2 regions of the Paenibacillus sp. NRS-1760 genome follow, and region 1 is predicted to be linked to the other one. Evidence: a T-box and tRNA genes for the amino acid it is inferred to sense, from the RefSeq annotation. Region 1 holds a T-box; the other holds one or more tRNA genes.

Evidence for each region. A T-box is a leader RNA that pairs with one kind of tRNA and senses whether it is charged. The one in region 1 lies ahead of leuS (leucine--tRNA ligase), so its partner is inferred to be a tRNA-Leu.
Region 2: it encodes a tRNA-Leu, which carries the amino acid that the T-box ahead of leuS (leucine--tRNA ligase) is inferred to sense. The anticodon was not compared.

What each region holds. Positions count from the first base shown of each region.
Region 1 is NZ_JBITPK010000011.1:242,345-250,078, reverse strand. It holds gene ACIFSR_RS14990 (CynX/NimT family MFS transporter) at 1-1,042, shown strand, start outside; T-box leader at 1,143-1,396, shown strand; gene leuS (leucine--tRNA ligase) at 1,479-3,917, shown strand; gene comER (late competence protein ComER) at 3,958-4,797, opposite strand; gene ACIFSR_RS14975 (ComEA family DNA-binding protein) at 4,993-5,553, shown strand; gene ACIFSR_RS14970 (homocysteine synthase) at 5,634-6,926, shown strand; gene ACIFSR_RS14965 (deoxycytidylate deaminase) at 7,039-7,569, shown strand; gene ACIFSR_RS14960 (DNA internalization-related competence protein ComEC/Rec2) at 7,678-7,734, shown strand, end outside.
Region 2 is NZ_JBITPK010000021.1:12,200-19,933, forward strand. It holds gene ACIFSR_RS28195 (DEAD/DEAH box helicase) at 1-421, shown strand, start outside; gene ACIFSR_RS28200 (YqhG family protein) at 418-1,377, shown strand; gene ACIFSR_RS28205 (hypothetical protein) at 1,502-2,395, shown strand; gene ACIFSR_RS28210 (YqzE family protein) at 2,386-2,580, opposite strand; gene ACIFSR_RS28215 (N-acetylmuramoyl-L-alanine amidase family protein) at 2,717-3,418, shown strand; gene ACIFSR_RS28220 (divergent polysaccharide deacetylase family protein) at 3,383-4,288, opposite strand; gene ACIFSR_RS28225 (xanthine phosphoribosyltransferase) at 4,498-5,088, opposite strand; tRNA gene ACIFSR_RS28230 (tRNA-Leu) at 5,171-5,254, shown strand; gene ACIFSR_RS28235 (DUF2199 domain-containing protein) at 5,454-5,948, opposite strand; gene ACIFSR_RS28240 (transglutaminase-like domain-containing protein) at 6,210-6,818, shown strand; gene ACIFSR_RS28245 (GNAT family N-acetyltransferase) at 6,858-7,734, opposite strand, start outside.

The DNA of each region.
Region 1 (7,734 bases):
CTTGCCGCTGCTAGCATTTGCACTTATTTCTCCGCTTGCGCCACGAATTGCACAGCGCATTAGTATGGAAAACACATTATTTATTGCAATGGTCGTGCTAACTGGCGCGATTGTAATTCGATCCCTTCCGGCGATAGCCGCTTTATTTGTTGGAACGATCTTGCTGGGCATGGCGATTGCAGTTGCAAACGTACTGCTTCCGAGCATGATAAAAAGAGATTTTCCGGCCACCGTCGGTCTAATGACTGGTTTATATTCGGTCGTGATGAATTTAGGCGCTGCTCTAGCTTCAGGATTCAGCATTCCCATTACAGAGAAGATTTCCTTTGGCTGGCAAGGGATGCTGGCCTGCTGGGCACTGCTCGCTCTAATTGCTACGATTGCTTGGGTACCGCAACTTCGTTCGTTTGCGAAGAAGGACAACAACAAAGCAGCAACGGATGGCGAGAAGAACGGTGGTCTGCTGCGCTCTGGCTTAGCTTGGAAAGTAGCATTATTTATGGGTCTTCAATCATTTTGTTTCTATGTCAACATATCATGGCTGCCTGAAATTTTGTCTGACCGCGGCATGAGTCACGTTGATGCGGGATGGATGCTGTCACTGCTGCAATTTGTCAGCTTGCCCGCGACTTTTATTATCCCTGTCATTGCGGGAAAGCAGGCAAGCCAAAGGCTGCTTGTTATTCTTACAACGATCTTGCTGCTCCTAGGATATTTAGGGCTCCTTAGCGGGAATGTGGATCTTATTCCGATTTGTATGATCTTACTCGGAATTGCCGGCGGTTCCGGCTTTAGTCTCGCGGTTATGTTTTTTGTACTGCGGACAAGCAGCACAAGGCAGTCGGCTCAGTTGTCGGGGATGGCGCAGTCTCTTGGTTATCTGCTTGCCGCTGCCGGACCGCTGTTGTTTGGACTCATTCATGATTTGACGAATAATTGGACTGTCTCATTAGTGATGCTAGTAGCCGTTGCCGTTATTTTTGGATATATAGGCTTCGGAGCTGGAGCGAATAAAACCATATCAGGAGCACAAGAAAAATAAATGTGTTGTGCAAATTGATTAGTATACGCTTGAAGTTCAAGTTCGTTCTCTTGACACCGAACCGTGTGATCTTTATAATCGAAACTAACGATTTTATGCATATGGAGCGTTGAAGAGGAACAGTAATTTCGTTTGTCAGGCCTAGAGAGCCGGTGATTTATGGTGGAAGCCGGACCTGCAGCGAAATGAAGCTCGCCTTGGAGCTGTGCGATTAACGAAAGCGATGTTTACGAAACATCGTTTACGCGAAAATCACCGTTTGGCCCGCGATAAGGGCGACAAGTGAGCGATCGGCAAAGCATGTCTTTCGCTAACTAGGGTGGTACCACGGGAGAACAACCTCTCGTCCCTAGCGATAATTCGCTAGGGGCGAGAGGTTTTATGTTTTTTTGTACAATTATGCATGCAGCATTTATTTGAGAGAGGATATGAGCACATGAGTCAAGAACAGCAATTTCACGGCTATAACCCGCTTGTTGTGGAGCCGAAATGGCAGCAATTTTGGGATAAAAACAAAACGTTTCAAACGACAGAGGATGCTGAAAAACCAAAGTTTTACGCATTAGATATGTTTCCATATCCATCTGGAGCTGGCTTGCATGTTGGACATCCAGAAGGTTATACAGCGACGGATATCGTGTCTCGCTACAAAAGAATGAAAGGTTATAATGTCCTTCATCCAATGGGCTGGGACGCGTTCGGATTGCCTGCTGAGCAGCATGCGCTTGATACAGGAAAGCATCCGCGCGATATTACGTTTGTAAACATCGATAATTTCCGCAGACAAATAAAATCACTTGGCTTCTCATACGATTGGGATCGCGAGATTAGTACAACCGATCCTGAATATTATAAATGGACGCAATGGATTTTTATCCAATTGTACAACAGAGGACTCGCTTATGTTGCTGAAGTATCAGTTAACTGGTGTGAGGCTCTTGGAACGGTGCTTGCCAATGAAGAGGTTATTAACGGCCTAAGCGAGCGGGGCAATCATCCCGTTGTTCGCAAGCCTATGCGTCAGTGGATTTTGAAAATTACGGAATACGCGGATCGTCTGTTGGATGATTTGGAAGAACTGGACTGGACAGAGAGCATTAAGGATATGCAGCGCAACTGGATTGGAAAATCCAAAGGAGCTGAGGTTACCTTTGAGATTGACGGTCATGATTCCGCATTGGTCGTATTTACGACTCGTCCAGATACATTGTTTGGCGCGACTTATTGCGTACTCGCTCCTGAACATGAGCTTGTTGCAAAAATCGTAACGGCAGAGCAAAAAGAAGCAGTTGAAGCTTATCAACTGGCAGCATCGCGCAAGAGTGATTTGGAGCGTACTGATTTGGCGAAAGACAAGTCAGGCGTGTTCACAGGAGCTTATGCCATTAATCCCGTTAATGGCGTGAAAACACAAATCTGGATTGCAGATTATGTTCTTGCTGGTTATGGAACGGGTGCTATTATGGCTGTTCCAGGTCATGACGCTCGCGACTGGGAATTTGCAAAGCAATTTGATTTGCCGATCGTTGAGGTTGTGCAAGGCGGAGATGTTACGAAGGAAGCTTATGCAGGCGACGGCATTCATGTCAATTCCGATTTCTTGAACGGTTTGACGAATGAAGAAGCGATTGCGAAGATGATAGAGCATCTGGATGCATCGGGCAAAGGAAAAGGGAAAATCACTTACCGCCTGCGCGATTGGTTGTTCAGCCGCCAGCGCTACTGGGGTGAGCCGATTCCGATCCTTCACTTGGAGGATGGTACGATGAAGACTGTTCCTGAGGATCAGCTTCCGCTTCTGCTGCCTGATGTTGATGCTATTACTCCTTCAGGAACAGGGGAATCACCGCTTGCCAGCGTTACGGAATGGGTGAACACGATCGATCCTGAAACGGGCATGAAGGCTCGCCGTGAAACGAACACGATGCCGCAATGGGCAGGCAGCTGCTGGTACTACCTGCGCTTCATCGATCCTAAAAACGACAAACAGCTTTGTTCGCCAGAGAAGCAAAAGCAATGGCTGCCGGTTGACCTTTACATCGGTGGCGCTGAGCACGCTGTTCTGCATCTGCTTTACGCTCGTTTCTGGCACAAGGTGCTTTATGATATCGGCGTTGTAGATACAAAGGAGCCGTTCCATAAGCTTGTCAACCAAGGCATGATCCTTGGAAACAACAACGAAAAAATGTCCAAATCGCGTGGAAATGTTATCAATCCAGATGATATCGTAAACGAGTTTGGCGCAGATACGCTTCGTATGTACGAAATGTTTATGGGTCCGCTTGAAGCAACGAAACCTTGGAATACCAATGGTGTGGAAGGAACATATCGTTTCCTTAACCGTGTATGGCGTTTGTTCGTGAACGAGGATGGCAGCTTGAATGCCAAAATCGGCAATGGCGAAACGAGTGATGCATTCAAGCGCACATGGCATCGTTCAATCAAAAAAATTACGGATGATTATGAGGGACTTCGCTTCAACACCGTAATCAGCCAGCTCATGATTTTTGTAAACGAAGCCTACAAAACAGATGTGCTTCCGCAAGCAGCAATGGAGCAATTCGTTCAATTGATTTCTCCAATTGCGCCGCATATCGCGGAAGAGCTATGGGAGAAGCTGGGACGCACGGATTCGCTTACGTATGCAGCTTTCCCGACGTTCGAAGAAGCTTGGACGGTCGATCAAGAGGTTGAGATCGTCGTACAAGTAAATGGTAAAATCGCAGATCGCATCTCCATTGCAGCTGATATGGATGTTGCTGAAATGGAAAGCATAGCGAAAGAACTTGAGAAGGTACAAGAACTGATTGCCGGCAAAACAATCCGTAAAGTCATTGCGGTAAAAGGCAAGCTAGTCAATATCGTTGCTAATTAAGACAAACAGAAGAGGTGAGCGGGCATTAGCTGAAGAACAGCTATTGACCGTTCACCTCTTCGCCTATAAAGGCGGTCGAAACCTTGACCACATCTTCATCGAACTTTGCATGTGTCGTACGGATGAGTTGATTGAATACTCCTTCTGTCTCGCGGCGCAGCAGGTTTAGCGCTTTGGCTGTAATGCCGCCAGGGACGGCAACTCTCTCTTGCACCTCTGCTGGTGTAAGGCCGCCTTCGGTCAGCAGCAAGCCGGTTCCGAGCAGCATGGCGCTTGCAACACGCAGCGCTTCATCACGGCTTATACCCGTTTCTTCAACCGCAGCATCCACAAATTGCTCAAGCAGGAAAGACATAAAAGCTGGTCCGCAGCTTGAAATGTCGGATACGATGCGTGTGTAATTCTCATCTATTCGCAGCGGCTGACTAATATGGGACAATAAGTCCTCCAGTTGAGCCATATCATTCTCATCAATCGTTTCCCCATAAATACAAAGCGATGCTCCGCTCCATACATAATTTGTAATGCTCGGAATAACCTTAGCTACCTTGCAATCGAGTTCCCCTTCTAGATGAGAGATAAGGACAGGACTCGTTATAGATACGACAATCTGATTTGGTCGAATAGTTGCCTTCAAATCATCGACCACTTTTTTGAACTCCAAAGGCTTTACGCACAAAAAAACAATATCGCAGCCGCAGGCAGCCGCAGCATTCGTATATTCGGCTCTCATGCCGGAATAACGGTTGGCCAAGGCTTGCGCTTTTGCAAAGGTGCGGTTGCTGACGGCAATTTGTTTTGGTGATAATGCACCAGATGCGATCAAAGCTTCAATGAGCAGGCTTCCCATTGTGCCCGTCCCGATAAATCCGACATTCATGCTGAACCCTCCTATAGGTTTGGCGCGCGCATAACCTGCTTTAATTTGTAGAGAATGGTTATATGCGAACAAATCCCGAGTGAAAATTTCAATAGCCGTACTCATTTCGTGTGCTCTCTTACCTTATTCCGCAGGACTTGTTTCATATGTCACTAATTACCAAATAATTCGTCGCTTTCAAAGGAGAGTGAAGAAGTGAAGCTTTTAACTGGAACGATTTCTAGCAAAGCTATTTTATTTGCTTCTATTTTAATACTTGCTGCAGCTATATTGCTGGCCGCTGCTTTTATGGAGCCTAAGCAGAAGGAAACAGGTGATTGGGTACCTTTAAACGATGCTGTGAAATCTGCAGTCGCTGCAATTGATACAGTAGATACGGGTGAAGAAGACGTAAAGAACAAGAAGGATACTGAAATGATCCCGGAAAAGGAGCAAGAAGCATCAGCTGCGGGTGTTGATCATCGAAATGAGTCGGATGAGAAAGCTGTTTTAAAGGAGGATACGATTGTATCCACTGCACCAGCAGCACCGATTGCTAATGCGGGCATGGATGATGCAGCAAAGCTTGATATCAACCGCGCAACGGAGGCGGAACTTGATGATTTGAAAGGAATCGGACCGTCCAAAGCAAAAGCAATTATTGAAGATAGAGAAAGAAACGGCAAATTTGCGACCGTTAATGATTTACTCCGTGTCAAGGGAATTGGAGAAAAACTATTAAAAGGATTGGAAGACAGCATTGTAGCTCGTCCATAATTGTGAGAGAATGGAAAGAAGCGGACATTTACAACTTCCGTTTGCCATTATCTATTAACTCATTTGAAGGAGTCGAGAAAATGTCAGAACAACGCAAGCTTTCCCTTGATACACTATCCGTCCACGGAGGTCAGCAAATCGATCCGACTACGTTGTCGCGCGCAGTACCTATCTACCAGACGACATCTTACGGATTCAAAGATACAGATCATGCAGCGAATCTATTTGCATTGCAGGAATTTGGAAATATTTACTCCCGAATTATGAACCCGACATCGGATGTTTTTGAGAAACGTGTAGCTGAATTAGAGGGTGCTCCGGCAGCATTGGCAGTTGCTTCTGGTCAATCGGCTATTACATACGCGATTCTAAATATTGCAGGAGCTGGCGATGAGATCGTTTCCGCTACAAGCCTGTACGGAGGTACTTACAACTTATTCTCAATGACGCTTGCAAAGCTTGGCATCACTGTAAGATTTGTTGATCCGTCGAATCCGGAAAACTTCCGCGGAGCAATCAACGAGCGTACGAAAGCAGTATATGCTGAAACGATCGGAAATCCGAAGGGCGATGTTATCGATCTTGAAGCGGTTGCTGCAATTGCACATGAGAATGGCATTCCATTTATCGTGGACAATACATTCCCGAGCCCATACTTGTGCAGACCGATTGAACATGGAGCAGACATTGTAGTGCATTCCGCGACTAAATTTATCGGCGGACATGGAACATCAATCGGCGGTATCATTGTAGACGGCGGCAAGTTTGACTGGAAAGCCAGCGGCAAATTCCCTGGTCTTACTGAGCCAGATCCAAGCTACAATGGCGTTGTTTACACCGATGCAGTTGGCCCTGTCGCTTATATCATTAAAGCGCGCGTCCAATTGCTAAGAGATATGGGTGCTGCCATTTCACCTTTCAACTCCTTCCTATTGCTTCAAGGACTTGAGACGCTGCATCTTCGTATGGAGCGCCATAGCTCAAATGCGCAAAAGGTAGCTGAATATTTGGAAGGCCATGAAGCGGTTGAGTGGGTTAGCTATCCAGGACTTCCAAGCCACCCATCCTATGACCTTGCCCAAAAATATTTGCCGAAGGGTAAAGGCGCAATTATGACATTTGGCATTAAAGGCGGAGTAGAAGCGGGCAAGAAAGTGATCAACTCCGTTCAGCTATTCTCGCATTTGGCGAATGTCGGCGATTCCAAGTCGCTAATTATTCATCCAGCAAGCACAACACATCTGCAATTGTCTGAGGAACAGCAAGCTAATGCGGGCGTTTCTCCAGGCATGATTCGTCTATCGATCGGTACAGAAGGCATTGATGATATTTTGGCGGATATTGAGCAAGCCATTGCTGCCAGCCAAGCCTAAGCCTAAACGCTTTAGTGTCCACTTGATAATGAATCAGCTTTAACGAAGAAATATACGATAAATAAATGCAACCAGAGATCATCAGATGCAGCATGAGAGAGGAAGTTGAGTTATGAGCACCCAAACGAAGGATGCCGACCGCAAGGACTGGGACACCTACTTCATGGATATTGCCTATATGGTTTCGACGCGCTCGCGTTGTCCGCGCAGACATGTTGGAGCTGTTCTTGTACAAGGAAAAAAACTGCTTGGCACAGCGTATAACGGTGCTCCGATGGGCGTGCAGGATTGTCTCGAGGCAGGCTGCATGATTTCGGAGGAAGTTGAGATGAAGCTGGTTGACGGCAAGGAGCAGCCATTCAAGAAACAACGCTGTATTCGAACGATACATGCGGAGCAAAATTTGCTGCTGTTCACCGATCGTACCGATCGCGAAGGCTCAACCGTTTATGTAACCGACCAACCTTGCTGGACATGCGCTAACATGCTTGCGAACAGCGGTGTTATCGAAATCGTCTATCATCGCAGTTATCCGAAAGACAGTGAAAAGGTGAGCAATATGATGGCCCAGAAAGGTATTGTTTTCCGTTGTTTGGATCATTACGAGCCACCTGCTCAGGCGCATATGGATGTAACATCATAGCGTTGTTCATGAAATAGTAGAAACGAGGAGGAACCTCTGATTGCATCTTTTGATGCGACAGAGGTTCTTTTTTTGTTATGAGGCTTTGTGAATTGGAGGGAGCTAGAGGTGAATCGACGTCCTTTAATTTGGTTTGCGATTTGTTGGGTATTTGGGGGCGCGGCT
Region 2 (7,734 bases), on a different contig from region 1:
CATGATTAATTTCGACCTGCCTTGGAATCCAATGAGAGTCGAACAACGCATTGGACGGGTGCATCGCCTCGGGCAAAAGGAAGATGTAAAAATCTACAATCTGTGCACAATCGGTACTATTGAAGAGCATATCGTCAACCTATTGCATGAAAAAATAAACCTGTTCGAGCTTGTTATTGGCGAACTGGATCATATTTTGGAACGCTTTGAAAAAGGGGATGGCTCGCTGGAGCAGCGGCTTGCACGCATGCTGCTAGAATCGGGCAACGATACGGATTTAAAACAAAAAATTAATCATTTGGGCTCCTCCCTCAGCCGCATTCGTGAAGAGGTGCTGACAGGCGAAAACCCGCTGCCGACAAGTCCCGACCTGCTAGTGAATTTGGATACGCTTGGACAAACCGTGGAGGTGCAGCCTTGAACGAAAAACAGGTGCACAAATTTGTAAACCGCTATTTAGAAGCTACCGAATGCTCAATTTTAGAAAAATCACCAAGCCATTTCACGGTGAAGCTCTCTCCTCACGCCGACCGTGAACTTACGAATCGTCCCTACTACTGGAGCTTCGTCGATCGTGTTAACGCAGAACCAGAGACGATGACGTTCTTGTTTGTTACGGACAAAAACAAATATGACGCTGCCGAGGAGCTCAAAAAAATTGAAGTCGTGAACACCGAACAGGATGCTGCGCTGAACGCGCAAGATACAGCAGCGAATGTCGCTCTTGGGCGTTCGCTAGGCTTCATTCACGGCAGCTTGGCAGCACCCGTTCGCATTCCGCGTGAAGACTTGTTTTTTGGCGCACGCAAGCTCGAGCAAATATTTGATGCTGCAAAAGCTAAGGGCAGCTTCGTCCATTTGTTTCAGGAGCCAGACAAACGCTCGAACAATCCCTTTACCTCGACCCCTTACACAGCATGGCTGTCTGTCAATATGCGGGTAGAGTTCGCTTGTGATCGCAAGCGCGAAGAAATTCATAGCTACGGTGTCTCGCTCGCGACTGGCCAATGTGTGGAGCATTTCTACGATCGCTTGCTTACGCACAAGCTTACGCCTCGCCTGCCGGCAAATATTCACATTACCAAAAATGGCCTCTCCTTCAATAAAGCGCTTAGCATTGTAGAACAAATGCTGGAGCGCAAGCTTCGCAGCTATGATTACAGCTGGGCTGAGAGTGCATCAGCAAGGTTGAAGGAAGAGCTTGACCGAATTAATGGCTACTACGAGCCGCTTGTTAAGAATGCAATCGAAGAAAACAAACCAGCGATTGAGGAGCAATTCGCTCAGCGTCAATCCGAAATCAGATGGCAATATGAGCCTAGGGTGACTGCGTCCGCCATTAACTGCGGCATCTTTCATCTCGAGGGTATCGATTGACATGGATCTGACGTTATCCGCAGCAATACGTCAAAAAAAGGCGGTCACAAGGCCGCCCTTACGCGACAGGTTGCAACAGCCTTCTTAAAGCTTGTCCTATACAATGATATGGAGGTGATTAATTATGCCAAAAAAATTCATCAAGCTTACAGCGGCATGTGTTTTGACCGCTATTGTATTGTATGCAGGCGGATTGCAGCCACAAGCTGCTGCGGCCGTTTCTAATCCTACAACCGTTTATGAGCCTGTTCAGCAGCAAGCGCAGCGATGGGTTGAAGAACTAGCTGTACAGCCTTCTTTTGCCGCGTGGAAGAAGTCGACGCTTATTGTTTCTCCTATTGGCCCTGGAACGCATAGCTGGCTTGTGCTTGTCATGCAAAATAAAAATACTGTCGGTTATCTTGTCATTAATGCGGTGGAGTCAGGTGGATATCAGCTAGGCGAATATGGAACAAACAGTCATCCATTATTCGATGAAAGTACCCTTACCAGAGCGATTAAGCAACTTGAGCTTCTAAAGCCTGCAACCCAAATTGATCGAATATATGTTCATCCTCTCCTTGCCGCATGGAAAATAACGACAGAGAAAGAAACGTATTATGCAGATGCTGTCAGCGGTGAATCGCTCCCTGCCAAGAAGGAGGATTGGACAAATGCTGCTGCAACTAAGCTTGATAAAGCGGCTCCATTACTTAACACTCAGAAAGCAGTCCTTATTAAACATGTTTCGCTGCCGTCATTTAATCCATTCGATAAGCTTCCCTGGCTAACGAATAAACCCATCACAGTAAGCTCTAATTCCTACACACCTCTCTTTGCCAAAATAAACAACAAAGAACAGCTCCGCTTTACCGCTGAGCTGTTTGATGGCCAGATGTTATATGTCTGGTCTGTCGTCGGGTATAACAAATGGGATAACGGTCAAATCTATGTTGCTCTTGAAGCAAGCGAGGATGGTTCTGATCGCCGCTATATTCCCCTTCAGCTTTTAATCGAGCTTGGTCACTTTTACCGATGACGCTCAGCCCGTCCACGCCACCATAACATTACACTCACTGGTCCCCATCCGAACCAACGCGTCAGCCAAGGCTCTCTCCGAGATTTGGCTAATACGTTGGTTTGTTTCCGTTCTTCCCTTGGTGTCTCTATATAATTTATAAATTTTTCGGTCATAAATTTTACGTATTCATCGCCTTTTGCCATGCTAATCAGTCCTTTCAATACCGTATGAATTAATAATTTAAGTTTGCCCCTTAACCATCCAATCTAAACATGCATGAGTTTCCCTCCAAACAGCCACGCTAACCGTATGTCAAAGAAATCTGGAGGAACAATCAGCATGTTTCGTAAAATGGCACTAACCTTTGTTGTAATATGGCTGGCTGCTTCCAGCAGCTCATCCAGCGCTTTTGCATGGCCACTTTTGCCGGTAGGCTACAATCAAGATTGGGCGCTTCCGTCAACTGTCGTCATCATTGATGCTGGGCATGGTGGGATTGACGGGGGAGCCTCATCAGCTGATATTTTAGAAAAGGACATTAACTTAGCTGTTGCGCGTAAGCTGTATTTTATTTTGCGAAGCCAAAACATACCGGCTGTACTCAATCGAACCGGCGACTATGCACTCAGTGACGATAATCGTTGGCATAATTCACGCTCAAGACATCGTAAAGATTTATCGCAGCGCCGGCAATTAACCGATGAAATTGAAAGTGAACTGCTCATTAGCTTGCATGTCAATTGGTCTAAGAAAAGTATGCAGAAAGGCCCTTTAGTACTGCATCAGAGCAGCGGTGAAAGCTCATTGCTTGCATTTTGCATACAAGATGCACTTAATCGACAACAAAATACGGCTTTCCTCCCAAGGGAAGGAAAACCGTTTTATTTACTTAGAAGGGTACAGGACCCTGCTGTAATTGTAGAAATGGGCTTTATTAGCAGCGAGCATGATCGTACGATGCTGACAGATCCGCAGCGTCAGCAAGAAGTTGCTGAAGCCATTGCCTTAGGGATTAGGCAATACAAGTGGATCGTTCATTGATTCTCCGCCAATAAGCGCAGTCAGCTTCACGAATCTCACAGTAGGCTGCATCGCAGGTATGGACTGATGAAGAACCGAGGAGGTATATTTCCCAGGAGCTCCAACATGTCCGATCGTGATGCAGCTGTCATGTGACTCCAAATGCTTGCGAAGCACGCCGATTTGCTTAGATATATGCTGAACGGTATAAACGTCATCAAGAAAAACATCATTGGAGACTGTCGGCACGCCCAGCTCTTTGGCTAATTTGGGAACAACCGTTTTGAAGGTGGTCCGGCTATCTAGAAAAAAGAGCCCCCGCTCCTTGCACACGCTTAGCACAATTCGCATCATTCGTTCATCTGCTGTCACCTTTGAGCCCATATGATTATTCATGCCAATGGCATGAGGCACATCGTCAATGGCATCCTCTACCCGTTTACGCACCTCTGCATCGCTTAAATCAGTCGTAAGCGCTCCAGGGCCCAACCAGCTTTTTAGTCCTTTGTTCGGTTCCATCGGCATATGAACAATGACATCGTGGCCAAGCCTATACGCTTCCTCTGCATCCTTCTTAGTCGTTGGCATAAAAGGCATAATCGCCGCTGTAATTTTGACTGGAAGCTTCATCATTTCCTCTGTTCCGCTCATGTTATTGCCAAAATCGTCAATTACGATTGCCACTGGCTTCCGTTCATCCACCTGCGCAGCCGCACTTATCCCTTTAGCTGAACTTTGAGCAGAAACATGATTATAGCTGAGCGGGCTCGTAGCAGCTGAAAATGCACTCAGCAGCAAGACTGTCGCAGCTGTCTTAGCAACCGATGACCATCTCATTTTACGAAATTTCTGTATTTCTCTTTCCTCAATTACATTATGCTGTCTGCTCATTGCTGCACGCACCTTTCACCGTTTGCTGTTATTGTTTGTGAAAATGCTGGAAAATATGCGAATGCAGCATAATATCAGAAGCATAAACCTAACTTATAAATATATAAAAAAAAGAGACCTGATTTAGGCCTCCCTTGTCATTGAATCCTATTTATAATTTGTTCGAACTTAAATTTCTGTGAGCAATTTAGTTACATACAACTTGTTGTTTAAGCGTGAGTGACTGGATGAGGAGCGAATGATACTTTTCCGCCTGTTAATGATGCCACTCTTGCCAATGAATGTACAAGATAACCATGCTCGATCAGCTTTTCACGACCTGGCTGGAACGCCTTCTCGATTACGATGCCAATTCCGGCTACCGATGCACCCGCTTGCTCAACGATCCGAGCCAATCCAAGTGCTGCATCACCGTTCGCTAGGAAGTCATCTATAATGAGGACACGATCTTCAGCTGCCAAAAATTTGCGTGAAACAGTAACTTCACTTTCCTCTTGCTTCGTAAAGGAATAGATTTTCTCGGTATAGAGATCATCTTTAAGTGTCAGTGACTTGCGTTTACGCGCAAATATTAATGGCACGTTCATTTGCAGAGCGGCCATAACCGCAGGTGCGATGCCTGAAGACTCCAGTGTGAGCACCTTCGTAATTCCTTGTGCTTCGAATAGGGAAGTGAATGTTTTACCTATGGCAAGCATAAGCTGCGGATCTACTTGATGGTTTAAGAATGAATCCACCTTCAATACATTGTCATTAAGGACGATTCCTTCTTGCATAATTTTTTGCTCTAATTGCTCCACAGCATTTTCCCCCATTTTTATAAAATATTGTTGACTATTCCAGCTTGTTCATGATACGATATTTTTTGTTAAAACATGTTTTGCGGTCGTGGCGGAATTGGCAGACGCGCTAGATTCAGGTTCTAGTGGTGTAACAGCCGTGGAGGTTCGAGTCCTCTCGACCGCATCCTTATTGGGTTTATAGACTATTTTAGACGATGTTTAATCTAGTGGTCAATATGAGACAACATTTTGTAAATTTAAACCACTTTGTTATCATGACACTTAATTCATGATAACGAAGTGGTTTTTTTGTTGCGTAATTTTGCGATTCACTCATTTTTATTGAAAATAAATGTTCATAAAAGTCAGTTTTCATTGGCTATTCAATCGTTCATGTGGTGATTGGTTAAATGAGCAATCTCTATTACTCTCTCCATTGTAATTCCTTCTCTTTGTTCAACTGCAAGGGGATGATCCGTCTGTTCCAGTTCTATTAATGGAACGGCGCCAACTTCTTGTGTATGTACCATTGTTTTCAACGACAGTGTTGATATTGGATATATTGAAAGTTCCGTCGACAACCAACCAAAATATGGCTGCTCATTTTCTCTTCCTTGTACATTCAATAATTCATTGGATTTCAAAAAATTTTCGCCACTAAGTGAAACCCAAACACTCCATATAAATTTTTCATTACTATTAATAATTGGTATTTCAATGTGTCCTCTAATATAAAAAAACTGTTCATCAATTACGCAAAAATCTCTAATTAACTCTGTTCTTTGCTCTTCTGGCACCTTGTAAAAATAGTCTGGTGCTTCAATTCCGTAACATAAAGGGACTTCTCTTAATTCGTTGTTGCAATGAGGGCATTTCATCGTTTCTACTCCTGCCTGTTTTCTAATATTTAATAACCACTAAATTATGTTAATTCTTAAAGCACTTTACTTCTATATTTTACCGCATATAATTGCATTTTCTCAATAATAATCCGTTCTATTGTACCATATTGCATTTCATTATTCAGTCATAAAAACTACTAGGTCAACAACGGTTGAACGAAATTAATTGTTGTATATTAATTCATTTATATGCATAATAATTCCTAAGAATAAACTAATAACTGGAGGCATTATGCTATGAACATATCGTGTGAATCGGATAACATATTAGATTATTTGGAGGAAACAGAAGTCATCGATTTCAGTCATCCGGCAATCAACGATTTATCAGATGGATTATTTTCTAGATCTTCTAACGAAGTCGATTTTATAAAAAATGCTTACGAATTTGTTCGAGATCAAATAGCGCACTCTTGGGACATTCAAAGCAATCGGATAACATGCAGCGCTTCAGATGTCCTATTTTATAAAGAAGGTATTTGTTACGCCAAATCAAATTTATTATCTGCACTGTTAAGAAGCAAAGGGATTCCAACAGGATTTTGTTATCAGCGACTTACAATCGGGGATACACCCGACACAGGATACTGCATTCATGCTCTTAATGCCGCTTTTATCAACAGCATTGGAAGATGGGTTCGCTTTGATGCTCGTGGAAATAAAGCCGGCATTGCTGCGGAGTTTTCTTTAACTGAAGAAAAATTAGCTTTTCCTATACGGCAACAATATAACGAGATAGACTATTTAGAAATATATAAACAGCCTAACTCTAAAACGATTCAAGTACTTAAACAAAGTACAAACGCTATTCATATGTATTTGAATGGATTGCCTTCCGAGCTTTAGCTTCATTTCCAGGCACTTTTCAGCATCCATAAGTATTGTTTAATAACCGTCGGGTGGAGCACTTAGTCTTGTATCCGGTCTAAAATATTTAATATAGTGGTGGTAAAACGCCGTTTCTTCAAACCCAAGGCTTTCATATAACGTTTTCGCAAAATTACCTTTTGCAACGTCAAGGATTACCTTTTCTTCACCCCTGCTGATGATTTCATTAACCAGGTATTTCACAAAAACTCTTCCATAACCGCGTGATTGATGTTCTATGGAAATTGCAACGGTACATATTTTATTTCCTTCAATTTTTCCTATGGCTACTATAGTATTATCAACTATCATTACAAACATATTATTTTTATTTTGTGCAAACTGCTCGCGTTCCCATTCCACAGGCTTATAAAAAAACGAAGGATACAATCCTATACGCTGTCGCATATGAAAGAAAGCTAATTCGCAAATTCTATCCCATTCAAAATAATCATTCTCTTCATAATTTCTAACTATGATGTTATCTGAGGGGAATGATTCACCCTTACGCTCCATAATGTATGAGGATAAATATAATCTGTATCCGTTATTGTCCAAAAGACTGATTAAATCAGTGTCATGATGAGAACATGTAAATAGGGTATGCTCTACTTTTTCATTTGGAATAAGCATTTTTTCATATTCTTGTATTAGCATTGAGCCGATATCCGCTGCATCATGCTCTTTGTTAACATATAATATGGCCTGAGGTTTTCTGCCGAAACCATTAAATGAAAGAAACCCAATGCTTGAAGTATTATTGAGTGCAACCAAAATATTATCTTTGTTACTTTTTTCATCATTATAAAATATATTCAATAGATGATTGTAGTTAAGCAGCATGCGTTCGATTTGAGCTTTATCTCTTTGAGGATCATATTTTTGTATAATAATT